DNA from 3 places in the Sphingomonas sp. 22176 genome. Region 2 is predicted to be linked to each of the others. Evidence: riboswitches for the same ligand, from Rfam matches in the RefSeq annotation. Region 2 holds a riboswitch; each other region holds the start of a gene.
The links. Region 2 has a riboswitch for cobalamin ahead of ACTJKY_RS18745 (TonB-dependent receptor). Riboswitches for the same ligand answer to the same signal wherever they lie in the genome.

Region 1 (10,119 bases), on a different contig from region 2:
GGCGGGTCTGCCACAGCCCGGCAGCGTGCAGCGCCGCGAACCGCGCCTCCATCGCCGCCAGTGCCGCCGGGTTCTCGCGGGCCAGGAAGTCGCGCAACTCGGCGTCGCCGAGCGTGGCGTCATGATACAGGTCGAAGAGCTGCGGCGGCACCGCGCCGGCCAGATGCGCGAAGGCGCCGAGATGGTCGAGCGTCGCCGCGATCTCGGCCGCGCCGCGGAAGCCGTGGCGGCACATGCCGGCGATCCAGCCAGGGTTTGCCGCGCGCGATCGGACGATGCGGGCGATCTCCTCGGTAAGCGGCCGCGCGACCGGTCGTTCGGGATCGCGCGCGTCGAGATGGTAGAGCGCAGCCGACCCCCCGCTGAGCGCCTTGGCCGCGGCGAACCCGGCTTCGTGTGCGGCATAATCGGCTGCGAGCAGCAGATCAGTCTCGGTCAGATCCTGCAAGTGCACGAACGCGTCCGCGGCGGCGACTCTCGCGCGTAGCCCCGCGGGATCGGCCAACGCCTCTTTCCCATCGAACGTGTGGTCGGATGCGGCAAGCCATGCCTCGCCCGCCGTGCGCCGCGCGTCCTCCGTATAGGTCTCCGCCGCATCGCCCATGCCCAGCCCATAGCTGCCCGGACGCGGACCATAGACGCGCGCGCCGGCATCCTTGCCGGCGAACGGGTTCCATTCGGGCGGCTCGTCGCGTGCCGCCAGCGCGCGGACCGCCTGGCCGAACAGCTGCGGCAGCGCGGGAAAGGCGTCGCGGAACAGGCCGGAGACGCGCAGGGTCACGTCGATCCGCGGCCGATCGAGCAGCGCGAGCGGCAGGATCTCGACGCCCGTCACCCGTTCCGACGCCGTGTCCCACACCGGCGCAGCGCCGAGTAGATGCAGCGCCATCGCGAATTCTTCGCCGGCGGTGCGCATCGTCGCCGAGCCCCATAGGTCGACTACGAGGCCCTTAGGATAGTCGCCATGATCCTGGAGGTGGCGGCGGATCAGCTCGTCGGCGAGAACGATGCCCTGCGCATGCGCGGCGCGGCTGGGCACGGCGCGCGGGTCGATCGTGTAGAGATTGCGCCCGGTCGGCAGCACGTCGGTGCGGCCGCGGAAGGGCGAGCCCGACGGACCCGCTGCCACTCGCTGGCCGGCCAGGCCCGCAAGCAGTCCTGCGCGCTCCTCGGACCCACACGTCCCGCGGCCGAACACATGCAATCCGTCGCCGAACTGGCCTTCCTTCACGTCGCAGACGAACCGGTCGATGCGGGTAATCGCCTCGGCACTGCTAGCGGCGCCGTCGAGCCCCAGTTCCGCTTCGAGCCCCACGGCGCGGGCTTCGTCGCGGATCGCGGTCTGGAGGCGATCACGCCGTGCGGGGTCGAGGCCGACGGCGTTCGAAAATTCGTCCAGCAGCGCCTCGATGCGGCCGAGACCGGCGCCCGTCCCCGCCGTCTTCAATGCGGGCGGCAAATGGCCGATGGTGACGGCGCCGGTGCGCCGCTTGGCCTGCGCCGCTTCGCCGGGATCGTTGACGATGAAGGGGTAGAGGATCGGCATCCCGCCGGTGAGCGCCTCGGGCCAGCAGGCGTCGGATAGCGCCACCGCCTTGCCGGGCAGCCATTCCAGCGTGCCATGCGCGCCGATATGAACAAGGGCGTCGATGCCCTGCGCCTTCAGCCACAGGTAGAAGGCGACATAGCCATGCCGCGGCACCCGGCCGACATCGTGATAGCTATCCTCGCGCGTCGCCGGATCGCCGCGTTCGGGCTGGAGCGCGATCAGCAGCCTGCCGGCGCGGGTCGCCGGGAAGTGGAGCGCACCGTCGCTCGCAGCAGGATCGGCCTCGGGTTCGCCCCAAGCGTCGTGGAGAGCGATGCGCAACGCTTCCGGCAGCCGGGCGAGCGCCTGCGCATAGTCCGCGATCGGCCAGTGCAGCGTCTCCGCCTGCAGGCGGCCCGCGAGCCCCTCGATCGTCTCCCCCAGATCGGCGGCGATGGCTTCGGCAGAGGCCAGCGCGTCGAGGCCCACGGCATGGGCGAGCTGATAGGTCTTGCCCGGATAGGTGGAGAGCAGCAGCGCGATGCTACGGTCGGCGGCGGGCCCGGCGGCGAGCGCGATCCAGCCCGCGACGCGGTCGACGATCGCCGTCACGCGGTCGGGATCGGCGCGGTGGACGGTTCGGGCGAAGCCGAGTTCTGGGTCGCGCGCCTCGGCCTTCTTGAAGCTGACCACCCCGGCAAAGATGCGCCCGTCGACTTCCGGCAGCACGACGTGCATCGCCAGATCGGCCGGGGACAGGCCGCGATCGGCCCCCGCCCACACTGCACGCGAGGCGGTGGCGAGCGCGAGCTGGAACACCGGCACGCCGGCGGCATCGAGCGGCGAGCGGCCGTGCTCGTCCCGGGCGGAGAATGCGGTGGCGTTGACGATCGCGGCTGGCGCGAGATCGCGCACCCAAGTCTCGACGAACGCGCGCGCCTCAGGCGCCTTGAGCGAGGGGACGAAGATCGAGAGCGTGCCGAAACCCTTGGCCGCAAACGCCGCGTGCAGCGCCTCGAACGGATCGACGTCGCAAGCCGCGAGATAGGAACGGTAGAAGACGATCAGCACCAGCGGCTTGTCCGCCCGTCGCCACGGACATGTTTCGGGGACGGGCGGCGCGCTCTCGCGGGCCTGGCGGTCGGCGGGGCGGAAGGCGCCGAGCTCAGGATGCCAGAAGCCGAAAGCCGGCAACGGGGTGTAGGGCGCGCGCGCGGCCGATTGCAGCCCCGCCGCCTCGGCCAGCACCACCAGCGCCGCCCCTGCCGCGTCGGCGCCGCCCGCGTCGCATAGCCGCGCAAGCTCGCGCAGCACTGCCATCGGCACCGTCGATGCGGCATCCAGCCGTTCGTCCGGCCGCCCGTCGGCCGGTAGCACCGCAAGCGCGATGCCCCGCTCCCGCGCCAGCGCCTCCACCTGCTGGAGGCCATAGCTCCAATAGGGCATGCCGCCGATCAGCCGGATCAGGATCGCCTTGGCACCCGTCAGCGTCCGCTCGACATAGGTATCGACCGAGAGCGGGTGCATCAGCGCCGCGAGGTTCGCCAGCCGCAGCGACGGCAGCGCGCCCTCGCCCGCACGCCATGCCGCCGCGAATGCGCCGAGGTCGCTGTCGGAAAAGGACAGCACCACCAGGTCCGCGGGCGCCTGCCCGAGGTCCTGGGGCGAGGCGTTCTCCTCCAGCCCGTGCGTTTCGCGGAACAGGACGTGCATCGCCCCTCTGCCTCAGCCGGCCAGTACCGCGCGGAACGCTGCCGGGTCGATATGGTCGTGCTCGGCGATGGCAACGAGGGCCGTGCCGCGCGGCTCGCCCTGACGCCAGAGACGGTCATATTGATGGCGCACGCGGCTGCCGACGGCCTGAACCAGCAGCCGCATCGGCTTGCCGGTCACCGCCGCATAGCCCTTCACCCGCAGCACCTTGTGCTCGCGTGCCAGCCGTTCGATGCGCGCGACCAGCTCCGCCGGATCGGCGATCTCGCCGAAGGTGACGACGGTGCTGTCGAAATCCTCATGCTCGTGGTCGTCGGTGCCGTCATGGTGCGAGGGGCGTGCGGCGAGGTCGTCCTCGGCCGCGGCACCCAGGCCCAGGATAACACGCGGATCGATCGCGCCCTCGCGGATCTCGACCACCGGCACCGACCGAGGCGCCTCCGCCGCGATCACCGCACGGGCGGCTGCGACGCCCTCCGGGCCGGCCAGATCGACCTTGGTCAGCAGCACCATGTCGGCGCAGGCGAGCTGGTCCTCGAACACTTCGGCAAGCGGCGTCTCATGGTCGATGCCCGGGTCGGCGGCGCGCTGCGCTTCCAGCGCCACCAGGTCGGGCGCGAACCGACCCTCGGCGACCGCCTCGGCATCGGCGAGTGCCAGCACCCCGTCCACCGTGATGCGGCTGCGGATCGCCGGCCAGTCGAACGCCTTGAGCAGCGGCTTGGGCAGCGCGAGGCCGGAGGTTTCGATCAGGATGTGGTCGGGGCGCGGCTCAAGCGCGAGCAGGCGCTCGACCGTGGGGATGAAATCGTCGGCGACGGTGCAGCAGATGCAGCCATTGGCCAGCTCGACGATATTCTCCGCCGGGCAGTCGGGGATCGCGCAGGATTTGAGGATCTCGCCGTCGACGCCGAGCGTGCCGAATTCGTTGACGACCACCGCCAGCCGACGCCCCTCGGCGTTCTGGATCAGATGGCGGATCAGCGTCGTCTTGCCGGCGCCGAGAAAGCCGGTGACGATGGTAACGGGGACCTTGGCCAGGTCGGTCATGCATGTCTTCCCCCGCGCCGAGCGAACACGCGGAGGGACTTGCCGGAACCAACGTCCAGCCGGCGCGCGACGACGGGCGGGCGCGACGATCGCCCGGCACCACGCGACCGTGCAGCCCCAGCCGCACAGCTTCGTCGCTCGAACGGAAGCAAGACCGTGCCGCGGCCATCCCCTGGACCAAGGCAAGAGCGACCGTTGCGCCGGCAGGTCTCCTGGCTTGCGGGTCACGGCACGCTGCACGCCTTCCCAGGCCTTAACGGCCCAGTGGCTGCCTCTCCCTGGAGGCCAGTGCATCGCGCTATCCGCTCACAGTTGCAGGGACAGCCGCGGATTTGGGGAAAGCTCCCCGCACCGCATTCCCGATTAAGCCCCATGTCCGGGGCACCGGCGCGATCTTTGCGAAGGCTGCAAAGCCTTCGACCAAGGGCTCTAGACGCGCACCTCGATCTCGTCCAGCCTCTGCCAGCGATAGATGGCGAAGCTGATCAGCCAGCAGCCGACGAACAGGCCGATGATCGCAAAGCCAAGGCCGTTGAAATGCGCGCCGAGATCGGCGGCTAGGCCGAAGGCGCCGCCGGTCCAGCCCATCTTGTCGCCGATCAGCGCCAGCGTCTCGATGCCCCCGATCACGATCGCGACCAGCGCCGAGATCAGCGTGATGGTGACGTTGTAGTAGAGCTTGCGGATCGGCTTGACGAACGCCCATTGATAGGCGCCGAGCATCACCACCCCATCCAGCGTGTCGACCAGCGCCATCCCCGCCGCGAACAGCGCCGGCAGCACCAGCAGCGTGCCGAGCGACACGCCATGCGCCGCCTGCCCCGCCGACATGCCGAGGATCGCCACCTCGGTCGCGGTGTCGAACCCCAGCCCGAACAGGAAGCCGAGCGGCGCCATGTGCCAGCTGTGGCGCACCAGCCGGAACATCGGCCCGAACAGCTTGGACAGCGGCCCGCGCGACGCGAGCAGCAGGTTGAGATCGTCCTCGACATAGGCGCCGCCCGCGCGAACATGGGCAAAGGTCTTCCACACCGCGCGCAGGATGATCAGGTTCATGCCGGCAATCGCGAACAGGAACAGCGCCGAGACGGCGGTGGCGATCACCCCGCCCAGCTCCTTGAATGCTCCCATCCCCGCCAGAGCGCCGGTGGCTAGCGCGATCCCGGCCGAGGCGATGGCGATGATCCCCGAATGGCCGATCGCGAACCACAGGCCGGTGGCGATCGGGCGCTGACCGTCGTTCATCAGCTTACGGGTGACGTTGTCGATCGCTGCAATGTGGTCTGCGTCGACCGCGTGGCGCAGCCCCAGGCCCCAGGCGAGCAATGCGGTGCCGAGCATCAACGGCTGGGCATGGAACAGGGCGAAGGCCCAACCCCAGGCGGCGAGATTGGCCGCGATCAGCCCTGCGAACAGCAGGGCCACGCGCGTACGCAAGGCGAGAACGGACAAGATGCGGCACTCCGGCGGCGTCGTGCGACTTGGCCGGGGCCACCGCGAGCGGCCGGCTGCGCACCTCGGCCGGACGCCTCCGCGACCGAGCCACGCAACCGCGAACGGCCCCAGCCGCTCGTGCGTCGCTCAGACGGAGTACACCGTGCCGCGGCCATCCCCTGGGCCAAGGCAAGAGCGACCGGACGCCGGCAGGTCTCCTGGCTCGCGGGTCACGGCACGCTGCACGCCTTCCCAGGCCGTGCTGGCCCAGTGGCTGCCCCTCAGGTTGAGGCCAGTGCATCGCGCTATCCGCTCACAGTTGCAGGGACAGCCGCGGATTTGGGAGCAAGCCCCCGCACCGCATTCCCGATTAAGCCCCTTTCGAGGCACCGGCGTGATCAGACGCTCGTCGTACGGGAAGCCGCGACGTGGAGCAACCGCCCCTCCGCGCCCGCCCGCAGGAAATGCAGTGCGGAGACGAGGGTCAACCCACCAACCGCAAGCGAGGCAGCATAGCAGCAGGTGATGAAGAAGGGCAGCCAGCGCACTTCCGGGGCGCCGAGGGCATGGACGAGCAGCAGCGCCACGCTGCCGACATAGCCCGAGGCATCGGCGATATAGATCAGGAACCCGGCATTGGCGGCCGTGCCGATCGTGGCGATCATGCGATCGAACAGCATCGCGTTGAACGGCGTGTAGGCGAGGTACAGGCCTGCCCCCGCCACCGTCATCCATGGCAGCGGCGCGAGCAGTCCCGCCTGAAAGGCGAGCGTCGACCCACCCAGGCACAGAGCCCCGAGCAGGATCAGCCCGTGCATCGCCAGTAGTGCGCGCAGATTGTCGCGGATCAGCATCAGCAGCGCGAGCGCGGCCAGCGTGAGCAGCGCGATCGGCAGCTCGCTCGCCGAGAATATTGCCGCCTCGCCGCCATAGCCGAGCGCGGTCCACAGCTCGCGCGCGAAATTGTCGCGCACGTCGCGCAAGGACGTGAGCAGCACATAGCCGATCGCCAGCATCACCAGCGTCGCACCGTGTGCGCGCAGGAAAGCGGCGCGATCGGCGGCCTGCATCGGCACACGGGCGGTGCGCTCGGCCTCGTCGCAGGCGTCCGGCGGCGGCATGCGCTCCAGTTGCCACAGCGCGACCAGCAGCACTGGCACGAAAACCAGGCCGGTCGCTGCCGGCATCCACTGCTCCGCGACACCGGCCGCCATCAGCAGCACCGCCACCGACTTGACCACGCCCGAGGACAGGATGAAGCTTGCGCACAGCATCGCACCGAGCAGCTCGGAGACGCGGCGCCCCTCGACATAGCTGAACACCAGCCCCCAGATCAGCCCCAGCGGCAGGCCGTTGAAGAACAGGCAGGCGACGTTCCACGGCGCCGGGATCAGGGCGAACAGCACCAGCGCGACCCACGACGCGCCGATCAGCCCGAGGATCATTCGCGCCCGTCCCTGCCGCCCGGCTTCGGAGATGACGCCGACGCCGATCAGCTTGGACAGCGCATAGCCGATCACCTGCGCGATCAGCAGCGCCGTCTTGTAGTCGATGGCGAAGTGCCAGCCCGCCACATCGGCATAGGTCGCCACCGCGAACGGCTTGCGGAAGGCATACATCGCGAAATAGGCGCTGAACGCCGCGAGCCCGCCCAGGAAGAGCGTAAACCCCGACGCGGTCCGCGCGGCTCCGCGCGCGGCATCACCGTGCATTGCGATTCCCCATGAAGCGTCGCGCTTGTGGCGAGCCAGCGCGACAGCTTCATGACAGCGAAGTCATGCCCGCATCACCAGGGGCGGACGCGCAGCGCCTCGGCTTCCGCGGCACAGCTTTGCGCATCGGGTCGCGGTGCCGTCGACCGCAGCCGCGCCACTTCCTGCCGCGCAGCCACCAGATCGCGCTGATAGGCGGGCGAGGTCTGGAGCACCGCGAGCACCGAGGCACCGGCCATGTAGCCCGCCTCCACGGCGCTCTTGCTGTGCGAGCCGCAGATCGCGCGACTTTCGCCATATGCCCGTCCACGCGCTAGGAGCGCGCTGGCCTTGTCGGGTATCGCCTGGGCGAGGATCTGTGCCTCCAGCCAGCCATTGGCGGTGTGGCCCGACGGATAGTCGCCGTTGCTCGCCAGATGCGCGGTCTTCGCTTCGCAGATCGGCCCGTCCTCGCGCAGATAGAGGCGCGGCACCTGATAGGCGGCCTTAACCTTGCCGACGACGGGACCGGTGCCCGCTCGCGCGAGCAGCCGCGCCAGCGTGGGGGCGCGCCTGGCATCGAGCACCATGCCCATCGCGCAGGCGTTGCGGCGTAGCGGATCGTTGGTGACGTCGTCGGTGGCGATCCGCCAGCGCGCGCTCCCCTCCAGCTTCCGGGTCGCACGGAACACCGCCATGTCGAGCGCAGCGCTGGGGCTGTCGAGCGCGGGCGGCGGCGGCACAATGGCCATGCCGTCGGGATACTGACCCGCGGCAAGATAGGGAGCGGTGTCGCTTGTCTGGAGCGCCGCGATCAGCAGCGGAAGCGCCGCGAAAAAGCCGCCGCGGATCACGCCGGAAGACCCGATCGGCCGCCGGGGCTCAAGGTTAAAGCGTGGAGCTGGGCGCGCATGCCGCGCCCCCTACTCCGCCGTGCGCCATTCTTCTACGTAGTTTTACAGGCGTCTGCATTATGCCGCAGGCAAGGCTAGTCCGGGCAAGGTGCAGCAACTTGCACATGGGGCCGACGTGGACATCTCGCTTCAGAATAACATCTTGGAGCTTGTCGCCAAAGGCGCCGATCTTGCCTCGGCCACCGATCGACTATGCCGCGAGGTGGAAGTGCGCCTGCCCGATGTTCGCGCCATGGTGCTTCGGGTCGACCTTGCCGGGCGGCTTCATCCGGTTGCCGGTCCGAGCCTGCCGGAAAGCTATCTTGAGGCAATCGACGGCATGATGATCGGGCCCAAAATCGGATCGTGCGGTTCGGCGGCCTATCTCGGCGAGCCGGTGGCCAGTACGGATATCGAGACCGACCCCAATTGGGCCAAATATCTCACCCTCACCCGCCCGCTGGAAATGCGTGCCTGCTGGTCGAACCCGATCAAGAATGCGCGCGACGAGGTGACCGGCATCGTCGCGTTCTATTATCGCGTGCCACGCGGTCCCACGCCGATGGAGCGCCGGATCATCCGGGTGTGCCTGCACCTGTGCGCGATTGCGATCGAACAGGACATCTGGCGCGCCAAGCAGGTCCGCCGCGCCCAGCTCGACGGCCTCACCGGCCTGCCGAACCGCTCGGCCTTCACCACCTCGCTCAGCGACCTCGATTGCAGCGAACCGGGAGCCTGGGGACTGATCCTCGTCGATCTCGACAATCTCAAGATCGTCAACGACACGTTCGGCCACGTCGCGGGCGATGCGCTGATCATTCACGCAGCGCGCCGCCTTTCCGAAGCGGCCGCCCCGGACCGCGCCTATCGCCTGGGCGGCGACGAGTTCGCGGTGCTGGTGCAGAGCCCGGCATCCCTCGCCGACCCGGCCGAAGCCGCGCGGACGCTGCTGGATGCGCTTGCCCAGCCGATCGAGGATGGCGAGCGCAACGTCGTGCCCCGCGCAACCGCCGGCGGCGCGCTGGTCGGCGAAGACGAAACCGCCGAGCAGGTGCGGCTCAATGCCGATCTTGCGCTCTACCATGCCAAGGAGACCGCGCGCGGCACCTTCGTCCGCTATGTGCCGGGCATCGCCACCCGCATGGCGCGGCGGCTGGATGCGATCCACGCGGTGGAGCGCGCGCTGGCCGAGGATCGGCTGCTCCCGCATTATCAGCCCTTGTTCGACCTCAAGACCGGCGAGATCCTCGGCTTCGAGGCGCTGTGCCGGATGCGCACCGAGGATCGCATCGTCTCCGCTGCCGAATTCTTCGAGGCGACCACCGATGGCAAGGTCGCCGGTGCGATCACCGCGCGCATGCTCGAACGCGTCGCCGCCGATCTGCGGCATTGGTGCGACCTCGGCATCGCGCCGCCGCATATCGGCATGAACTTCTCGTCGAGCGATTTCCACGGCGCGCGGCTGCGCGAGATGATCCCCGAGACGCTGGCCCGGTACGGCGTACCGCTGCACCATCTGACGCTCGAGATCACCGAGACCGTATATCTCGGCCAGGGCGACAGCGTCGTGGCCGATACGCTGCGCTGGTTCCGCGCCCAGGGGCTGCTGGTCGCGCTGGACGATTTCGGCACCGGCTATGCTTCGCTCACCCATCTGCTGACGATGCCGGTGGACTTCATCAAGATCGACAAGAGCTTCACCGACCAGCTGCTCCAGAACAGCGCGAGCCGCGCGATCGTCGAGGGCGTGCTGCACATCGCGCAGGAACTGGACATGCGGGTGATCGCCGAAGGGGTCGAGACCGAGCTG
Region 2 (10,119 bases):
TCTACAACGCCAATTCCGTAGCGGCGGAGCATTATCAACCGAGCCTGACCTACCAGGACTATTCGCTGACCCGCATCGTCTATGATCGCGAGGAGCGTGCCCGCCTCGCCGTCGAGCAAGGCAAATTCGCCGAAGAGCATTTCATCAAGCCGCACATTGCCGCGCTCCAGCGCTGGTCCGCGACCTGCGGCCTCTGATTTCCATGCATATCAAGGTATTCCCCATGACGACATTGTTGCCGACGACGACGGCGGGCAGCCTGCCCAAACCATCCTGGCTCGCCGAGCCCGAAACCCTTTGGTCGCCCTGGAAGCTGGAGGGCGAGGCGTTGATCGCGGGCAAGCAGGACGCGCTACGCCTGGCGGTCGACGACCAGCGGCAAGCGGGCATCGACATCCTTGGGGACGGCGAACAGACCCGCCAGCACTTCGTCACGACCTTCATCGAACATCTGGACGGTGTCGATTTCGAGAAGCGTGAGACGGTGCGGATCCGCAACCGCTACGACGCCAGCGTGCCGTCGGTCGTAGGCGCCGTCTCACGCCCCAAATCCGTCTTCGTCGACGACGCCCGTTTCCTGCGCGCCCAAACCGATCAACCGATCAAGTGGACGCTGCCGGGGCCCATGACGATGATCGATACGCTCTACGATGCGCATTATCGAAGCCGCGAGAAGCTGGCCTGGGAGTTCGCCCGCATCCTCAATGAGGAAGCCCGCGAGCTTGAAGCGGCCGGCGTCGACATCATCCAGTTTGACGAGCCCGCCTTCAACGTCTTCTTCGAGGAGGCCAACGACTGGGGCATCGCCACGCTGGAGCGCGCGGCCGAAGGGCTGAAGGCTGAAACCGCCGTTCACATCTGCTATGGCTATGGCATCAAGGCCAACACCGAATGGAAGAAGACGCTCGGTTCCGAATGGCGCCAGTATGAGGCGACCTTTCCCAACCTCCGGAAGTCGAAGATCGATATCATCTCGCTGGAGTGCCAGAATTCGCGCGTGCCGATGGATCTGATCGCACTCATCCGCGGCAAGAAGGTGATGGTCGGTGCGATCGATGTTGCGACAAATATTGTCGAAACGCCCGAAGAGGTCGCTGCCACCTTGCGAAGCGCGCTGCGCTTCGTCGATGCGGACAAGCTCTATCCAGCCACAAACTGCGGGATGGCACCGCTCTCGCGCGATGTCGCACGAGGCAAGCTCAAGGCGCTTGGCGCCGGGGCGGAGATCATCCGCAAAGAACTCGCGGCTTGATCATCGCAAGACAGCATCCCGCATTTTCCATGCTGGGGATGACAACCTTGTAGCCGCCACCGCTCGTTTCTCAAAAGAGGCAACGAGAAGGCTCACTGATGGAGATTTGTTGCGGTCGCGATCTCTTGCCGCTACCGCCGCCTCCATTCGGCTGAAGTCCGCTTCAGCCGAACCATGATCGCGCTGGTGCTCCGAGAGGAGCTTAAAAGGGAACACGGTGTGGGCGCTTGCGCCCCGAAGCCGAGGCTGTCCCTGCAACTGTAAGCGGCGAGCGAGATGCACGCGCTTCCTTCGATGGAAGCAGCCACTGGGTCACCCGACCTGGGAAGGTGCGCATCGAGCGACGACCCGTGAGCCAGGAGACCTGCCAGCGAGAGGTCGCTCTTGCCCTGGCCCAGGGGATGGCCGTGGCACGGTTCTCCGTCTGAGCGACGAACGAGCGGTGGAGGCCGCATCGGTTCGTCTTGTGGCGCTCCCGGCGTCCGCGCTCGGGACGTGCCGACCGTTCGTGAACGGCAGGCCTCCGCCGGCAGTCGCACGACGCCCGGAGAAGACGATTGAAAACCATCCTGTTGACCGGCCTTGCCGCGCTGTCCGCGTGCGGCGCGACCGCAGCCCATGCGCAGTCCGAGACACCGCCGCCCGCTCCCGCCAAGGAAAGCGACGACATCGTCGTGTTCGGCCGCGGCGAGAGCAAGATCGGCGTAGCGCAGGCGGCGAGCGAAGGCTCGATCACCGGGGCCGACCTGCTCGTGCGCCCCCTGCTGCGGGTCGCCGAGCTGCTGGAGGCCGTGCCCGGCATGATCGCCGCCCAGCATTCCGGCAGCGGCAAGGCCAACCAGTATTTCCTGCGCGGCTTCAACCTTGACCACGGTACCGACTTCACCACCTATGTCGACGGCGTGCAGATGAACCTGCGCACCCACGGCCACGGCCAGGGCTATCTCGACCTCAACGGGCTGATCCCGGAGGTCGTCGGTCGCGAGGACTTCCGCAAAGGCCCGTACCGCGCCGACGGCGGCGACTTCGCGCTCGCCGGTGCCGCCTACATGTCGACCATCGGCGGCTTCGCGCGCCCCTGGCTTTCGGTCGAGGGCGGCTCCTATGGCTATCGCCGGATCGCGGCCGGCGGCACGGCGAACGGCGTCGGCCCGGGCACACTGACGCTGGTCGGCCAGCTGCGCGCCTATGACGGCCCGTGGCAGGAGCCCGAGCATCTGCGCCACGCTTCCGGCTTCGCCAAATATGCCGCCCCGCTCGGCGCTGGCACGATCGACGTCACGCTGCACGCCTATCACGCCACCTGGCGCCCGACCGAGCAGATCCCCGAGCGGAGCATCGGCACCGCGGCCTGCCCCGACGTGTTCTGCTCGCCCGACCCCAGCGCGCGGGGCCGCACCACGCGGCTGGTCGGCAACGTCGCCGTGCATCAGCAGAGCTGGGACGCGAACCTCTATGGCCAGTTCTACGACTGGTCGATGTACTCCAACCCGACCTATACCGATCCCGACGGGACCAGCGCCCAGATCCGCCAGTTCGACAAGCGCTGGATCGTCGGCGGACGCGCCGAGAAGCGCTGGCAGGTAGCGCCCGCGCTGGCGCTGTCGATCGGCAGCGAGGGGCGCTACGACCATATCGGCAATGTCGGTGTGGCCCGAACCGCCCAGCGCACACCGCTGTTCTCGCTAGGGCGCTACCATGTCGAGGAAGCCTCGGCCGCGCTCTACGGTGAGGCGATCTGGACACCGCTTGCGGGTCTTCGCGTCATCGGCGGGCTTCGCGGCGATGCCTATCGTTATGCCGTGCGCGCGCGGGACGCCGCGGCGGCGGCGCTCGGTGAAGGTGCCGGCAGCGACAGCATCGTCTCGCCCAAGGCATCGGTCGCCTATGCCCTCACCCCGCAGATCGAACTCTACGCCAACTGGGGCCGCGGCTTCCATTCCAACGACGTGCGCGGCGCGGTGAATGTCGAGACGCCGGTGCCGGTGCTGGTACGCGGGACCGGCAAAGAACTGGGCGCGCGCTGGCAGCGTGGCGGGCTGACGCTGACCGGCACCTATTGGTGGCTGGAGGTCGGTAGCGAACTCCGCTTCGTCGGCGATTCCAACGCGGTGGAGCCGACCGGTGCGAGTCGCCGACACGGCTATGAACTGGTCGCCTTCTGGCGGCCTGTCCCATGGCTGGCGATCGACGGCAACTATACGGCGAGCCGCTCGCGCTACGACAATGGCGACCGCATCCCCAACGCGTTCGAGAACGCGGCATCTGCAGGGGTAGCCATAGTGCTGGCGCCGTGGGAAGCCAGCCTCCGCGTCCGTCACCTCGGGCCCTACCCGCTGATCGAGGACAACGGCGCGCGGGACAAGGGCAGCACGGTGGTCAACCTCCGCGCCGCGCGGAAGATCGGGCGGCTGGAGATCTATGGCGAGGTGCTGAACCTGCTCGACAGCCGCGACAAGGACATCGCCTATTTTTACGAGTCCTACATCCCCTCGGTGGATCGCGACGGCCCGGTCGAAGGGCGACTGAGCCGGGTCGTGGAACCGCGGACGCTTCGGATCGGTGGTCGCGTCTCCTTCTAAGCGTTTGGTATTCCCCTCCGCTTGTGCAGCGGGGTCACCGTCGACGCGTTACCCGATAGCACGAGCTGAATAGCTGAGACGGTGTGACCGGGCCCGCTGCATGCGCAGCGGGTCCGAGGACAGGAGCCCCGACTCCAGGGCACCAGCAGGGGCAGCGCTGCGCTAGGAGGATGGCTCCACGCAGCCCCTGCTGCTACAGCCGTTTTCGCACTTCGAATGGAAAGCTCAAACCGATGCTGTGCATCCGGACCGCGCCCATTAGCTGATGTGGTCGGTATGGTTTCGCGAGGAAGATCGCGCCGCTGGCGTCGTCCTTGAGCACCGATGGATCGTCTCCGGAGGAGACGATCACGCGGATCAAGGGGTCCGTTGCGCGGATTTCGGCCGCGAGCTGCAGACCGTCCAACGAGCCTGGCATGTGCAGATCGGTTAAAAGCACATCGATGTTGTGCCTCGCCGCTAGCTCCAGCGCCTCTGCTGTCCCGGAAGCCTCCAGAACCTCGAAGCCCTCGTCCTTCAGCACAGCGCATGCAAGGGTACGAATATACTCCTCGTCGTCGACAATCAGCACCGTCGAAGAAAATCGCTGTCCCATTACCTCTCCCTAGGCGCGTGCAAGTGCGTCGAAAATACGCTCTTTGCCCAACCTGCGTTGCTTGACACACGTTAACCACAACTGGCCGGGATGTTAGGCGTACGAACGCACGTGGTGGCTGATCTATCCAAGATACAGTCTATGTACCTAATTGCGAGGCTACCCTGATTGAGGCAGAACTTGTTCACCGGGACCAGTCCACAAGACATGCCGGGTCGCGATGGCGCCGGGGCATCCTCTCCCCCCGAGCGACACAAGGAAGAGCCCGCCCCTCCCCCGAGCGTTGGCGGGCTCTTCTGGTGCTTAGGCGGGGCGACCGGACCGCTTCGATGCAGCGCTACTTCTTCAACGTGCACGACCAAAACGGGCCGCTTCTCGATCCAGAGGGCACGATGTGCTCCGATCGCGAGGCAGCTCGCCGCGCGGCGATCCACTCGGTTCGCTCGATCCTCGCGGAGGACCTTGTACGAGGCTGCGTCGACATGAACGGGAAGATCGATGTCCTCGGCGTCGATGGCGTGGTGATTGAGACCATAGCCTTCGCCGAATGCGTCATCCTCATCACCGAGGGCTGGCAGCGCGTTAATAGTCGCTCGTCAGCATGATTGTCATGACGCGCACCGTGACCGATGGGTCGCTCGGATCCTCCGAGCCATACACCATTGAGGGCTCGTAATAATCGATCTTGAAGCAGACCCGGTGTCCGTCAAAATCGAAGGCTCCAAAGTCGCGCTCCGGACCATCGTCGCCGGTGAACTCGTATTCGCGGATCGCCTTCATGAGGCGAGAGGTCGCGAGCAGTCCAGGCACCGCACCAGGCTCTTCGAGCGTAGCGCGAAGGGTCCGCGTCATTTGGTGGCGCCCGTTAGGGTACACGCCACGGCGGCAGAGATCATTCAGCTGCGCAATGCGCTCCGTCCGGGATACCGTCTCCGCGCTCATTCCGCCGCTCCCGCGCAGACGGCCGTCAGCCGCGCCGCGGCTATCGCCGCCGCGGACGGATAGGCGTCGACCAGGTGCTGATGGATGGCGGCGTTCTCGGGGAGAGCGAACACCCCATCGGGTGCGGGCCGCGTGATCAGAAGAGCCGATACGATGACGTCCGCCAGGTCGCGGACTTCGGTCGGCTTGCCGGCGTCATCGTAGCTGACGGGCGCTCGAAAGCCGGCCTCGAGCCAGCTCCCGAGCCCGTTCTCGACCTGCTCGATATAGTCTGCTGCGGCTGAGATCGCGGCGTCCTCGTCGGCGATACGGATGCCGAGAGTGAAGTAGCGGCCGAAATCGTGGGGGTTGCGCAGTTCGACTAGCTCACAACCCGCTGGAGGCGGGCCATAGCGCCCGATCAGTGCCGCCTTGTAAGCGGCGACCTCGAGGCGGTTGAGCCGCTCGAAGTCATCGGTCTGCCCCAGCTGGGCGCAGTTCTCGTTTGCCGGCGTACCGCCGATATCGATGATGTGAGGCATCGGAGTTCTCCCGGATCACCAAGATCCGATCTCCACCTCCCCCTCCTCTCTCATCGCACCGGCTCGAAAGGCGGACCCCGCTCCACCGAAAGGGGGGTTGGCGGAGCGGGGTCCTTTAGCAGGCGACCGCTGCTCACGCGGGGGGCCACGTGAGGGTCTGCCTGCTAATCTACATGCCTTCAGCGGAGTCGGACCAAGGACCTCGCAGCGAAGTACTCGCTACGTGATGCTGTCTCGGTGCTGCTAGGATCCAGTTTTACGATGTAGCCACTCAGGTGCTCACGAACAAGATTACCCTGCCGGCCCACTAAATCTGGATCAACATCTTCGCTCTTTTGCACGCGAACCCTGATATGCGTGAGGCGGGCATCCGGGTGACGTGCGGGTTTGTCGGCGAAGTCGCTCATCAACCTTGAGCGGATGTCATCCGGGACGACGGCATATTGCTCGACAGCCGCGATCGCTGCCTCAGCACTACGGATCTCCCGATAGTCGGTCCCAACCCAAACGATTGCGTCTTCCTCGGGCGAAGCCTTGGTGAAGACCTGCGCGAAAAAGGTTTCAAGGGGCCGATCCCAACCGACCACTGCGTGATCGATGTCGGTGCGGTCCTCCCGCGCAGTCAGCTTATAGCGGCTCATTGAAACACCTGCAGGTTGAGAGATTGAGGAATAGAGCTGGCGGTTTCATGCGGCGCGCCTCGCGCCGGCATTGAAGCGGGAGAGCCAATCGGTGAGGGTGGGCCGCTGCTCCAGTGGAAGTCGCGCAGCACCGTCCTGGAACTTGACCAGCTCGGTCGGAGCATCTCGGACGATGGCATTGATCTCAGCCTCCGGCAGCAGCAGCTCATGCCGGATGAAGGCCGTCATCGACCCGGGACGCATCTTGGTGCCGCGGCGCCAGAGCCCTTCTGCCGTATGGAGACGCGGGGCGGCGCGTGCTTCCACCAGGACGATCGTCCGCAGGCACCAGCGTGGCAGCTCGCGCACCTCCTCCGGGGTCATGCCGATGCAGAAAAAGCAGGACGACTTTGGCGGGACGGGCAAGCCCGCCTCGCGGATGCGCTCGATGCAGCGGTTCCGGTCCCAGCCCCACAGGCGGAGGGGATACTGGTACTCGTACAGCGGATCCTCGATCGTTGCCGCGTGTGCGTGGCGGCGGCTGTCCTGCTTTCCGGCATCGAGACCGATCAGGCGCACGACCTTCTCGCCCCTCGCCCACGCGGCGATCGCCGGCTGCCATGTGCGCAGATAGGTGTCCTGTGGCGCCTTCTTGTACTTCAAGCTGCAGCTGGAGCCTCCGAGGCTCTTGCTCGGCAGCGTGCCGTTCGTCAGCGCCATTTCAGCCAGGCCTTGATAGGGTGGCCAATGCTTGAACCGCTTGGTCTGATAGGTGACCAGCTCGAAGTGGATGCCATGGGCGGCCATCCAGGGCCTGATCATGTCGAGATAGGCGTAGGTCAGCGGCTTCTCTACGCGCGTGTCGGCGGTCAGCACCAAGTCGGGCTTTTCGCCGCGCGAGACGAGCTCGACCAGCATTGCGGTGCTGTCCACGCCGACGCCATAGGCCAGCACGGTAGGGCGACAGTTTGAGATCATGGGGAAGCTCCAGCTTGCATGGCAACATGCCTGCTCCAACTTCTCCCCCTCCTCTCTCAACCGCGAGGATTGCCGCGCCCAATCAGAGCGCTCAAGCCGTCTATCAAGCGGCTCTGAGGGCTCGCCGATGCCAACCCAGCGCAATAGCCATCACGATTAGGGTCGCGGCTACAGTTAAGCTCGCGGCTCGCAGCTGCCCTTCGGCTGCCGCCACGACCAATACTGCACCCATGCCGAACAGAAGAGGCGGCCAAAATCGCTTCGTCGCCATCAGCAAGGAGAACATAACTGGTATCGTTATCACCATAAGGACCATATGCAGCATGTGCAGAATATTCATGTCGATCCTCCTATCCTTGTCACCTTACCGTTTCCGGAATAGGTGGCAACCGCAGGTTTCATCATTCCTATGCTCAGCCGAGTTCCACCGCCGAACGCGCGCAACGCTTTTTCCATTTCGCACCTCAGCTGTGCTCTGTTGGAAAAGCAGATGATAGGATCAAGCGGCGCGCCAAGTGCATCGACGAACCCGTTTGCGGGAGATCCATCCTCAAGGAGCACAGCCACCGCGTGGGATCCCCGACTGATGCTGCCACGGTCGATGGCCGTGAACTCTCCGAGAGAGGCTCTGAGGCCTTTCGCGGCCTTGCCCCATCGGATGTGGCCCGCGCCGGCGTTCTGCCCATTCGCTACCCCTCGGGAGAGCCAGGTGCGCACATGCGCTCGTCGCTGAAGCAAGGAGTTCTGCGCTCGCTCGCATGTTCCGACGATCGGGAGGAGCATCGTGGCCGCGTCGAGGCGTTCAAGCTCGTCGCCCTGTATCGTAGTGAGGATGTCCTCCAGTTCCTTAGCTCGGAGCAGCGCCTGCAGATCTTCAGCAGCGAGTTGCACCCCGGAGGGTGTTTCCCATTGTCCTTGTCGAAAGACGATCACGGTCAGGCCCTGATCTTCGTGCTTCAGGACGTCGATGCCCAACCCGGAGCCTCCCTGCTCGCGGGCGATCAGATCCTCAGGCGCAAGGATAGCCAAGCGCCGTGACCACCGCACTGGCCTGGGCGCGTCGCTGGGCTTCGGCCAGGTGCTCGGCAAGCGCCCTGGTCTCGTTGCAGGCGCCTTGCTGTCCACGATATTGGACGGTGCGGCAGCAATGAAAGCGCGGCGCGCCGCGTCGAAGAGGTCGGTGCGGTCGCCACCCCCGTCTCGAAAGCCGACGTCGTATGCGGCTCGCTCGGTGGGCTCCTCGCGGAGATGGGGCATGCGCTCGCGGTACGACCATCCCGCGCGTGCGGCATACCATCCCTCGGCGTATCGGACTGCCTCATTCCAATCGAAACCGTGCGCGTCGCGGGCGCGCAGGATTGCGAGATCACGATCGTCGATCGTGCCGTCTGCAGCTTTCCCCTCGACGAACGCGAAGTTTCGCGCGCGGCGCGCGCGTTCCTGCTCTGCCTGGGCTGCCTCATGCATTGGCCGCATCGCTGCAATGCGGGCGCGGCAGCGCATCAAGCGCTCTTCGCTCGGCGCCGTCGGTGGCAAATCCGGGTAGTCGCGCCAGATCGAAGCCAAGGCTTCGGCGTCACCAGCGCTGCGGCCGCGCGCGGTCCAAGCTGATGCAGAGGTAGGATCGAACTGTTCCATCGACCTGATCCCATCTGTTGAATGGCTAGGCCTGGCCAAGGCTTACGAGATGCTCCCAGCACGCCGCGAGGGCGTCATCGAGCGTGCTGCACTCACCGAGCTTCTGTGAGCTCGAGCCGGCGTCCGTCATCACCCGCGCGTGGGGCTCCCAGGCTGGATCGGCCCACTCTTCGGGCCACGCGTGGAAGCCGTAGGGATATGCGACGATCGAGTACGGCGCCCACAATCTCGGGTGTAGGTCAGTTAAGCGAGCATCGAACAAGGCCATGGTTCACCCTTCCCTTTCCGTATCCGTGAACGCCTCGTGAAAATATATTCCGAGCAAATTCCTATTCATGAGGAACAGGACCGGCGTCGTTCAGTTGTTTGGTTGGAGGCATTTATGAATAACGCCGACGATTCCACGGTCCTCGTTGTCGAAGACGAGAGCTTCGTCAGGATGATCGCCGCCGATATGCTTGAAGAGAGCGGATTTCGCGTACTCGAAGCGCCCGACGCATCTGTCGCTCTCGAACTTTTAAAGCAGCATCAGATTGCCGTCGTTTTCACAGACATCAACATGCCTGGACCGATCGATGGTCTCGAGCTGGCAAGGATCGTCACGGAGACCTGTCCCCAGGTGAAGGTGATCGTCACATCCGGGAAGCAATGGCTCGGCCCTGAGGACCTCCCCGACCACAGCGTCTTTCTCCCCAAACCGTACCGAGCTGCGCAGCTGACGCAATTGATCGAGGAACAGACCGGAGACGCGGATTAAGCGCTCCGATCGCAGCTTAGCCGAACAGCGTCTCCGCCTGATCGGGCAGGGCGTACCCAAGCTGCAGCTCGTGGACGATTCGCCTTGCGAAACGGTCCGGGTCCACCAGGTCGCGAACCCCGGCGAAATGGTTGCGGCCGCCGGTATAGTCCTGACGGCCGCGGCAGGTCCGATAGAGCACTTCGTTATCGAGACCACAGAGACCGAGGCTGAGCTGCACGTAGCTTTTGTCGG
Region 3 (10,119 bases), on a different contig from region 2:
GCTGGGGTCAGCGGCCCCTGCGGCGTGTAGATGACGAAGAACCCGCCATCGAGCCCGCCCTGCTCCATGCGGGGAATGTCGACCTGGCTGCCGTCGAACGCGCGATCGTGCCAGCGAGCGAAGTCCCAGCCGGGATGTTCGAACAGCTCGGGTGTGTCGAGATGGGTGTCGAGTACCAGCATCTGGTCGTGCGCGAGGCGATCCACGGGCGTCACATCCTCTTCCGGCGCAAGCGCGAGCAGCAAGGGCAGGGCGAGGATCGACTTCATCGGCGAGGCTCTCGGAAGCGTAAGGGAGCGCCAGCGTCGTGCGCTGCCGCCGATCCGTCAACTCTCGCCTATTTCAGTCGCAGCGGAAGTCCGGCGGCAATGAACTGCACCTCGTCGGCCGTGGCGGCGATTGCCTGGTTGATGCGCCCGGCGGCGTCGCGGAAGCGGCGGGCAAGCGCGTTGTCCGGCACGATGCCCAGGCCGACTTCGTTGGCGACGAGGATCACCGGACCACCCGCCTGCGCTACGGCGGTGGCGAGCGCCTCCGTCTCTGCTTCGAGGTCGCGCTCGGCGAACATCAGATTCGAGGTCCACAGCGTCAAGCAGTCGACCAGCAGCACGTGGCTTGGCGCCGCGTTGGCGAGGATCGCGGCGGGCAGATCGAGCGGCACGTCCAGCGTCGACCAGCGGGGACCGCGATCCGCGACGTGCCGTGCGATGCGGTCCGCCATCTCCTCGTCGAACGCCTGCGCGGTGGCGATATAGAGCAGGTCACCTGGAAGGGACTCGGCACGCGCTTGGGCATAGCGGCTCTTGCCCGAGCGGGCGCCGCCGAGGGCAAACAGGCTGGTCATGCGGATGCTTCCTGGGCGAGCGCGATCAGCGCGGGAATGTCGACATGGGTTTCGAGCTCAGCGGCGATTGCATCGAGCGCGGTCTCGACGGAGGCGGCATAATCCATTCCGCTTGAGGCGATGCCGATCCGCGCGAGCAGCGAGCGGCGAAGCTCGGTGCTGGCGAAAAGGCCATGGAGGTAGGTGCCGAACACGCTGCCATCCGGGGCGATGGCGCCGTCGAGCCCGCTATCGAGCATTGCGAAAGGCTTGGCGGTGTCCGGACCCGTGGTGACGCCCATGTGCATCTCGTACCCGCGGATCTCGGCACCGAGCGCGGTACCCTGCGCGGGGCGCAGCGCCTTGTCGCGGGTAAGTTCGGTTTCCACGTCGAGCAGGCCGAGCCCAAGCGCGCTGCCGACGGGTCCTTCGATCCCGTGGGGATCGGCGATCGTGCGCCCGAGCATCTGGTAGCCGCCGCAGATGCCGAGGATCGCACCGCCGCGCCGGTGGTGCGCCATCAGGTCGATGTCCCAGCCTTGTTCGCGCAGCGCCGCGAGATCGGCGATCGTCGCCTTGGAGCCGGGCAGGATCACCAGTGCCGCGTCGCCCGGCAGCGGCTTGCCCGGCGGGATCATCGCCAGCGTTATGCCGGGTTCGAGCTTGAGCGGATCGAGATCGTCGAAATTGGCGATGCGGGGCAGCATCGGGCAGGCGATCACCATGCATCCGCCCTCGGCCTTCGCGCCGCCCTCGAGCACCACCGCGTCCTCGCTCGGCAGCCGCGACGCGTCGCGCAGCCACGGGATCAGGCCGTAGCCGCGCCAGCCGGAGCGTTGTTCGATCTGCGCATAGCCATCAGAGAAAAGCGCAGGATCGCCGCGGAACTTGTTGATCATAAAGCCACGGATCATCGCGGCATCCTCGGGATCGAGCACCGCGCGGGTGCCGACCACCGCCGCGATCACCCCGCCGCGATCGATGTCGCCAACCAGGATCACGGGCACGTTCGCGGCGCGGGCGAAGCCCATATTGGCGATGTCGCCGGCGCGCAGGTTGATCTCGGCGGGCGAGCCCGCGCCTTCCACCAGCACCAGGTCGCATGCGGCGGCGAGGCTGCGATAGCTGGTCAGCACCTCGCCGAGCAGCGCCTTGCGCGCCTCGCGGTAATTGCCCGCGTGGAGCGTGCCGCGCACTTTGCCGTGCACGACCAGCTGCGAGGTGCGATCGGCCTGGGGCTTGAGCAGCACCGGGTTCATGTCGGTATGCGGCGCCACCCGGCAGGCGAGTGCCTGCAGCGCCTGGGCGCGGCCGATCTCGCCGCCATCCTCGGTCACCGCGGCGTTGTTCGACATGTTCTGCGGCTTGAACGGGCGGACGCGGAGGCCGCGGTTGCTCAGCGCGCGGCACAGGCCGGCGACCAGCACCGATTTGCCGACGTCCGACCCAGTACCCTGCAGCATCAGCGCAGCCATGCGATCCCTCCGGCGACGATCCATAGCAGCCCGCAGGCGCGGATATAGAGGGCGAGCGCGCGGCGGATGTCATGCGCGGTCGCCTCGGTGCGGCCGTCTCCGATCCACGGCTTGTCGGCCACCACGCCGTCATAGGCGATCGGTCCCGCCAGCCGCAGGTCGAGCGCACCGGCCATCGCCGCTTCGGGCCAGCCGGCATTGGGCGAGGCATGCTTGCGGGCATCGCGCCACAAGGTCAGCCAGCCGCGTCCGCCTGCGATGCAGAGGATTGCGCCCGATAGCCGCGCAGGCACTAGGTTGAGCAGATCGTCGGTACGCGCTGCCGCCCAGCCGAAAGCACGCCAGCGCGGCTCGCGGTGACCAATCAGGCTGTCGGCGGTGTTGATGGCCTTGTACGCCCACAAGCCCGGCACGCCAGCGACAAGCAGCCAAAAGAGCGGCGCGACGATGCCGTCGCAGAAGCTTTCGGCAAGGCTTTCGATCGCGGCACGCGCGACACCGGGAGCATCGAGCCGCGCGGTGTCGCGCCCGACGATGTAGCCGACCGCGATGCGGGCTGCGGTTAAGTCGCCGCGGGCGAGCGCTGCAGCTACCGGCCGAACGTGGACATAGAGGCTGTGCTGGGCGAGGCCCGGAAAGGCCGCGACGACGAGTACCAGCCAGCCGAAGGAGGAATGCGCCGCCACGGATTCTATTGCGAGGCCGGCAACGATCGCGACCAGGAGGAGAAGGAATACCGTCGCGATACCGAGCAGGCGGCGGCGCCGTTCGGGGGCCTCGGGCCGGTTCCAGCGGTGCTCACAGGCAGCGATCAGCCGCGCGAAGCCGCCGACCGGGTGGCCGATCCGCGCGTAGAGCCAAGCCGGCCAGCCGACCGCCGCTTCCAGCGCCAGCGCAGTGAGCGCGACCGGCTCAGCCATGGCGGAGCGCCCGGTCGACACGGTACAGCGACGCCGCGTCGGACGGCACGCCGAAGCGCAGCCAGTGCGGCGCATAGTCGAACGGCCGAACGAGGATGTGTGCTCGGGCCAATTGCTCGAAGAGTGCCGCGGCGTTGGGGTGAGACACCAGTCGGAACAGCGGCGACTTCCCCTCCGGGCGCAAGCCATGCGCATCGAGCAGGCGGTCGAAGGCCGCCGCTCGGTCTGCAAGCGAGGTCCGCGCCGCGTCGATCCACGCCAGGTCGCGATAGGCGCGGGTGCCGATCGCCAAGGCCGAGGCGTCGATCGGCCAGTCGCCGAGCAGTGCGCGGTAGCGGGCGAGGATGGGGCGGGGCGCCAGGACGAAGCCGAGCCGCAGCCCGGCCAGCCCGAAGAATTTGCCGAACGAGCGGAAGACGATCAGCCTGCGCGTGTCGTCGACGAGCGGTGCGATGCTTGCCTCGGGGTGCGCATCGGCAAAGGCTTCGTCGACGACCAGCCAGCCACCTGCGGCGGTGCGCTCTTCCAGCATCCCCTCCAGGGGCGCTCGGTCGCGCAGCGTGCCGCAGGGGTTGTTCGGGTTGGCGAGGAGCAGCGCCGCGTCGCCGGGCACCGGCGTGTCGGCGGCGAGCGGCACGCTATCGGGGAACGCTGCACCATGCGTGCGGTAGCCCGGCACATGATGGCAGGCGCGCCCGCCCAGCAGCGGGCCCAGCAGCCGCAGCCCCATTTCGCTCCCGGGAAGCCCGCAGACATGTTCGGGCGCAACACCGAAATGGGCTGCTGCCGCAGCCTCGAGATCGGCCAGCAGCGACGGATCCGGCAAAGGGCCCAGGTCGATATCCAGATCGGCAGGCACCGGCCACGGCATCGGGTTGATCCCGGTGGAAAGATCGAGCCACGGCCCGTCGCCGTACCGCGCGCGGGCGGCCGCGAGGTTGCCGCCATGGTGGAGCAGCGGGTCGCTCATCCCAGATGCGGCGCGATCACCAGTGCCAACAGCAGGCCGGTCTCGACCAGCTCGATGCCCGCGCCATGTCCGTCGCCCGAGATGCCGCCGAGGAGGCGCTGCACCCGCCAGCCCCAAGCGGCGATCAGCACCGGTGCTGCAAGCAGGGCGGGCGCGGCGAGCGCGGCGGCGAAGGCCAGCAGCACCAGCCATACGATCAGGTCTGCCGGGCGCACGGCGCTGCGGAAGCGGCTGGCCAGCCCGTCGTGCAGCGGCGGCAGCCAGCGGGTCCACACCAGCGGGCCAAAGCGGGCGGCGGCGGGCACGAACAGGATGGTCCACCAGCCGGCGCTCGCCAGCAGTGCGTGGAGCAGCACCAGCTTGGCGACCAGTTGCAGCCCGATCGCGACCACGCCGAAGCTGCCGACATGCGGGTCGGCCAGCACCTCGCGCAACCGCTCGCGCCCCTTGTGCAGCGCGCCGCTCGCATCGGCGAGGTCCGCAAGCCCATCGAGGTGCAGCGCGCCGCTGACGCCGACCCACGCCGCCAGCCCGAACAATGCGCCCGTCCAGGGATCGAGCAAATTGCCCAGCCACAGGCCGATCAGCAGCACCAGCCCGACGACTAGCCCGGCTGCGGGGAACCAGCGCATCGAGCGGACGAAGGTAGCGCCGTCGGCCCTGATGGCAGGCAGCGGCAGGCGCGTCAGGAACTGGAGGGCGAGAACGAATTCTTTCATGTCACAAGTCCGATGATCTGGCCGACGCGCGGGGTGCCGGGCCAGACGCGCAGGCTCAGCAGCGCGGCATGGGGCAAAGCGATGTTCCAGAGTTGGGGAAAGTCGAGGGCGCACAGGGTGGCGAGCGCCGCGCGCATCGCGCCGCCATGGGTGACGACCAGGGTCGGGCGATTGATCGTGCCAAGCGCATCGCTGACGCGCGCGACGAGCGCCGACCAGGCTTCGCCGTCTGGGGGTGCATGATGGGCTGGGTCGGACTGGAACGCGGCGAGCGCCTCGGCGTCGATCGTATCGAAGGAAAGTCCTTCCCACGCGCCGAAATCGAGTTCGCGCCAGCGGGCGTCTTCGCAGGCTTCGAGGGACATCACGGCGGCAATCTGTCGGGCGGGCACCGAACTACGGGTGCGATCCGAGTGCACCACCGCTGCTACCGCCAGCCCCGCGGCACGCGACACGCACGCCTGCACCCCCGCGGCGAGCGGCTGCGCGTCGGTGCGGCCGATCAGCCGGCCCTCGGCATCGGTGATGCCGTGGCGGAGCAGGTGGAGCAAGATACCGCTCATGCGCCGTCGGCAACGCCCGCTTCGGCGAAGGTCGCCATGCTGTTATGCGCCGCCAGTGCCGAGCGCAGCACCGCCGCCGCGACCGCCGCACCGCTGCCTTCGCCCAGCCGCATGTCGAGCCGCAGCAGCGGCTCCAGCCCCAGCCGCGCGAGCAGCCGCGCATGGCCCGGCTCGGCCGAGCAATGGCCGGCGATGCAATGGTCGAGAATGGCGGGCGCCGCGGCGGCCAAAGGCGCGAGCGACGCGCAGCAGATGAAGCCGTCGAGCAGCACCGGTACGCCCGCATGGCGCGCGGCGAGTGCCGCCCCCGCGATCGCCGCCAACTCGCGCCCGCCCAGCCGCCGCAGCGTCTCGAACGGAGTGTGCGGCGCCTCGGCATGGACCTCGATCGCCCGGGCGATCACCGCACCCTTGCGGCCGACGCCGTGCGCGTCGAGCCCGGTGCCGGGACCGGTCCAGTCGGCCGGCGTGCCCCCGAAGCTGCGCAGGCACAAAGCTGCCGCCGCGGTCGAGTTGGCGATGCCCATCTCGCCCAGCAGCAGCAGATCGGTGTCGGGCGTCACCACCGCGGCACCTTGCTGGAGCGCGGACAGGCACTCGGCCTCGTCCATCGCCGGGCCGGTGGTGAAGTCGCGGGTGGGGCGGTCGAGCTCGAGCGCGACCACGTCCAGCCGCATCCCGATTGCGCCGGTCAGCGCGTTGATCGCCGCTCCGCCCGCCGCGAAATTGGCGACCATCTGCGCGGTCACTTCTGCGGGGAAGGCGCTGACGCCCTGCGCGGCGACCCCGTGGTTGCCGGCGAAGATCACCGCGCGCGCGGCGTCCATCGACGGGCGTTCGCGGCCCTGCCAGCCGGCGAGGAAGATGGCGAGGTCCTCCAACCGCCCCAGCGAGCCCGGCGGCTTGGTGAGCTGCTGCTGGCGTTCCAGCGCGGCATCTGCGACGAGCGCGTCCGCATCGGGTAGCGAGACAAGCGCGCGGTCAAAGGCGGCGACGCTCGAAAGATCGATCATGCCGCGCCTGCGCCGCTGCGGAGGGAAGAAAGGATGTGCACGTTGGTCGTCCCGTTCCAGCAATGACAATCGACCGGCCGCACGAACGTGCGCCGGCTTATTCTCGTCGCTCGAACGGAGGATTCCGCGCCGCGGCCGCACCCTGGACCAGGCGTGAGCGACCCCGTGCCGGCAGGTCTCCTGGCTTGCGGGTCACCGCGGTTCGGGCGCCTTCTCGGGATCACTCCCAATGGCCATTGCCCGCCCGCTCGCCGCATACAGTTGCAGGGGCAGCTGCGGCCTTGGGCGCCGAGGCGCCCGCACCGCATTCCCTTCTCGCCCGCAAGCGGGCACCGGCATGGGTTCGAAGGTAGAACCTTCGTGGACCCTCTAGCCGCGCAATCGGCGAGATGCCAGCGCCGCGGACGCTTATTGGTAGAGCTGGGCGGTGCGCGGCAGCAGCTGGTCGATGCGCACGATCAGGTCGAACAGCGGCTGGATCGCGTCGGCGCCTTCGCCCAGTTCCTGCACGGCGCGCAGCCGATAGGTGGCGGCGACGACCGCGCGGGTGGTGCCGGCGAGATCGGGCGCGCGGGCGATCACGGCTTCGCTGCGGTTCACGCGAACCAGCAGCCAGGCCAGCTTGTGCGCGGCGTCGATCAGCTGGATCCGCTCGGCGGTGAGGAAGGCCCAGCTTCCGGTCGCCTCGATCACGGCCGCCGAAAGGCCGTCGAGCGCGGCGAGAAGGTGGCGCGGCCCGAACGCCGAATCATCCGGTGCCGGGGACAGGTCTTGGCTCATGGTGTCGAGCTGGAGGACTGCCAGGGTGCCGCGATTCGCTCGGGTGCGACCGGGTAGGACGGAACGATGGAGGCGCGGCATCTGCATGATAATTTCCCCACGATACGGGACCTTGTATCGCTGTCGAAACGCGCCGCCCGTGACTCCCGTCACGCTGCGATGCGGCGGGGCGCCGTTGACCCTCCGGGTCGCCGTCCCTAGGTTTCTGCGCGATGTATGCAGGTGAACCCCCACTGAGCCTTCCCACGATCGTGCTGGTCGAGGACGATCCCCAGCTGCGCACGCTGACCGCCCGCGCGCTCCAGGAAAACGGTTATACGGTACGGCCCGCCTCCTCCGCGCCGGAGATGTGGCTGGCGCTGGAGCAGGGGCCGGTGGATCTGGTGCTGCTCGACGTGATGTTGCCCGGCACCAGCGGCATCGATCTGTGCCGTGCCATCCGCCAGAAGAGCTCGGTGCCGATCATCTTCATCTCGGCCAAGGGCAGCGAGACCGATCGCGTCGTCGGGCTCGAACTCGGCGCCGATGACTATCTGCCCAAGCCGTTCGGCACGCGTGAGCTGGTCGCGCGGGTGCGTGCGGTGCTCCGTCGGGGCGCGGGCGAGCGCGACACCGCAGAGCGGCCCAAGGGCGAGATCCAGTTCGACGGCTGGACGGTCAATCTGCCGCGGCGCGAGCTGCTCTCGCCGACTGGTGCGGTGGTCGACCTGACCGGTGCCGAGTTCGACTTGCTGGTCACCCTGTGCGACCATTCGGGCCGCGTGATCTCGCGCGAAAGGCTGATCGAATTGTCGCGCACGCGGCTTGGGGACAGCTCGGATCGCAGCATCGACGTGCTGGTCAGCCGGCTGCGGCGCAAGCTTTCCGATGCCGGCCACCAGGCACCGATCGTGACGGTGCGCGGCATCGGCTATACGCTCAACGTACCCGTGACGCGCAGTTGAGGGCGTTTCTCAAGCGTCCCTCCGGGCTGATCGGGCAGGTCTTCGCGATCCTGCTGCTGACCATCCTGATCGAATTCGCCGTATCGACCATGCTCTACGAGCGCGCCAGCCAGTTCGCGGTGCGGGACGACGAAGCGCGGCGGCTCGCCGAGCATCTGGTAATCGCGCGCAAGCTGCTGGCCGAGCAGCCCCCCGTGCGGCGGGAGAAGCTGGCGCTCGAATTCACCACCTCGCGCTACGAAGTGCGCTGGATGCCGCAGCTGCCCAACGGACTGCGTGAACAGCCCGATCTCGACCGACTTTACGAGCAGGTGGTGCTGTGGGAGCCGACGCTCGCCTCCGACGGCCTGCGGCTGCGGCTCACCTCGCAGGGCAGCAAGGCGCTGATCGTCGGTGCGGTGCCGATGCCCGACGGCAGCTGGATGTATTTCCGCACACGTGAGCACGTCCATGCCGCCGACCTTGGCCTGTCGCGCATATTGCTGGCGCTGGCACCGGCGCTGGCGCTGATCCTGATCAGCGGCATCCTGCTAAGGCGGATGCTGCTGCCGATGCGGCGGCTGGCGATGGCGGCCGATCGCTTCGGCACCGGCACCGTCCTCGAAGTCGAGGAGGCGGGGCCCAAGGAACTGCGCCGCGTAATCAGCGCGTTCAACCGGATGCAGGAGCGTATCCAGCGGCTGATCGCCGATCGCACCCAGGCGCTCGCCGCCGTCGGTCATGACATGCGCACGCCTCTGGCCCGGCTGCGGCTGCGCGCCGATGCGATCGCCGATCGGGACGTGCACGCGGCGGTCGAGACCGACATTACCGAGATGGAGGCGATGATTTCGTCGCTGCTCGCGTTCCTCGGCGGCGAAGGTGACAAGGAGACGCCCGCGCGCGTCGACCTTGCGGTACTGTGCGCGACGATCGCCGACGACAATGCCGATCACGGCCGCGACGTCGACTATGACGGGCCGGACCATTTCGAGCATGTCGTGCGCCCGCTGATGCTGAAGCGCGCGCTCAACAACCTCGTCGACAATGCGGTCCATTATGCCGGCCAGTGCTGCATCCGCCTGGTACCGGCCGAGGGCGCGGTGGCGATCCGCGTGGAGGACAAGGGCCCCGGCATCCCCGAGGAGGATCTCCAGCGCGTGATGCAGCCTTTCGTTCGGCTCGATGCGGCGCGGTCCCGCGACACCGTCGGCTTTGGACTCGGCCTGTCGATCGTCGCGCGCGCGGCGGAGGCAGAGGGCGGCAGCTTCCGCCTCGCCAATCGCGAAGGCGGAGGGCTTTGCGCCGAAATCCTCCTGCCGCGCGGAGGTCCAACGGCTTAGCAACGTTTTCTTACGAACGCGCCGCGATGCAGCAAATGGCGGCCAGTAGCTTGCATTCTTGAAGAGATGCCCGCGCCGCGGGTCTGTTACAGGAGCAAGCCGTGAACGAAGTGATCGGACGCGTCGTCGATTTCGAGAAGCAGGTCTTCCCGAACCAGCACGCCCTCTATTCCAAGCTCGCCACCCACGGGCAGAGCCCGAAGGCGCTGATGATCTCCTGCGCCGACTCGCGTGTCGTGCCGGAGCAGATCATCCAAGCGAACCCGGGCGACCTGTTCGTATGCCGCAACGCCGGCAACATCGTGCCGCCCTTCGCCACCCAGAATGGCGGCGTGTCCTCGACCGTGGAATATGCGGTCGCGGCGCTCGGCGTGCGCGACATCATCGTCTGCGGCCATTCGGACTGCGGCGCGATGAAGGCCCTGATGAACCCCGAAATGCTGGAAGGCATGCCGAACGTCACCGCATGGCTGCGCCACAGCCATGCCGCCAAGTGTGTCGTCGACGGCGGCTATGACAATCTGAAAGGCGCCGATGCGGTCCGCACCGCCGCGCTGGAGAATGTCGTGGTCCAGCTCGCCCATCTGCGC

Region 1: it holds a riboswitch for cobalamin, as region 2 does, so the genes downstream of both, cobW (cobalamin biosynthesis protein CobW) here and ACTJKY_RS18745 (TonB-dependent receptor) in region 2, are expected to answer to the same signal.
Region 3: it holds a riboswitch for cobalamin, as region 2 does, so the genes downstream of both, cobT (nicotinate-nucleotide--dimethylbenzimidazole phosphoribosyltransferase) here and ACTJKY_RS18745 (TonB-dependent receptor) in region 2, are expected to answer to the same signal.

The regions. Positions count from the first base shown of each region.
Region 1 covers NZ_JBQEPL010000003.1:459,448-469,566, forward strand. The annotation lists gene cobN (cobaltochelatase subunit CobN) at 1-3,241, opposite strand, end outside; gene cobW (cobalamin biosynthesis protein CobW) at 3,254-4,291, opposite strand; cobalamin riboswitch at 4,477-4,695, opposite strand; gene ACTJKY_RS14110 (HoxN/HupN/NixA family nickel/cobalt transporter) at 4,721-5,728, opposite strand; cobalamin riboswitch at 5,917-6,134, opposite strand; gene ACTJKY_RS14115 (DUF5690 family protein) at 6,124-7,437, opposite strand; gene ACTJKY_RS14120 (acid phosphatase) at 7,512-8,270, opposite strand; gene ACTJKY_RS14125 (putative bifunctional diguanylate cyclase/phosphodiesterase) at 8,446-10,119, shown strand, end outside.
Region 2 covers NZ_JBQEPL010000007.1:162,365-172,483, reverse strand. The annotation lists gene ACTJKY_RS18755 (DUF1852 domain-containing protein) at 1-197, shown strand, start outside; gene ACTJKY_RS18750 (methionine synthase) at 203-1,252, shown strand; cobalamin riboswitch at 1,420-1,638, shown strand; gene ACTJKY_RS18745 (TonB-dependent receptor) at 1,810-3,834, shown strand; gene ACTJKY_RS18740 (response regulator) at 4,028-4,429, opposite strand; gene ACTJKY_RS18735 (DUF6894 family protein) at 4,759-5,034, shown strand; gene ACTJKY_RS18730 (DUF3768 domain-containing protein) at 5,012-5,371, opposite strand; gene ACTJKY_RS18725 (hypothetical protein) at 5,368-5,892, opposite strand; gene ACTJKY_RS18720 (hypothetical protein) at 6,072-6,533, opposite strand; gene ACTJKY_RS18715 (hypothetical protein) at 6,579-7,490, opposite strand; gene ACTJKY_RS18710 (hypothetical protein) at 7,594-7,830, opposite strand; gene ACTJKY_RS18705 (hypothetical protein) at 7,827-9,128, opposite strand; gene ACTJKY_RS18700 (response regulator) at 9,511-9,885, shown strand; gene ACTJKY_RS18695 (hypothetical protein) at 9,902-10,119, opposite strand, start outside.
Region 3 covers NZ_JBQEPL010000004.1:213,042-223,160, reverse strand. The annotation lists gene ACTJKY_RS15640 (dipeptidase) at 1-269, opposite strand, end outside; gene cobU (bifunctional adenosylcobinamide kinase/adenosylcobinamide-phosphate guanylyltransferase) at 338-844, opposite strand; gene ACTJKY_RS15630 (cobyric acid synthase) at 841-2,298, opposite strand; gene cbiB (adenosylcobinamide-phosphate synthase CbiB) at 2,286-3,218, opposite strand; gene ACTJKY_RS15620 (aminotransferase class I/II-fold pyridoxal phosphate-dependent enzyme) at 3,211-4,188, opposite strand; gene ACTJKY_RS15615 (adenosylcobinamide-GDP ribazoletransferase) at 4,185-4,907, opposite strand; gene ACTJKY_RS15610 (histidine phosphatase family protein) at 4,904-5,470, opposite strand; gene cobT (nicotinate-nucleotide--dimethylbenzimidazole phosphoribosyltransferase) at 5,467-6,483, opposite strand; cobalamin riboswitch at 6,637-6,835, opposite strand; gene ACTJKY_RS15600 (hypothetical protein) at 6,892-7,263, opposite strand; gene ACTJKY_RS15595 (response regulator transcription factor) at 7,497-8,207, shown strand; gene ACTJKY_RS15590 (ATP-binding protein) at 8,204-9,529, shown strand; gene ACTJKY_RS15585 (carbonic anhydrase) at 9,631-10,119, shown strand, end outside.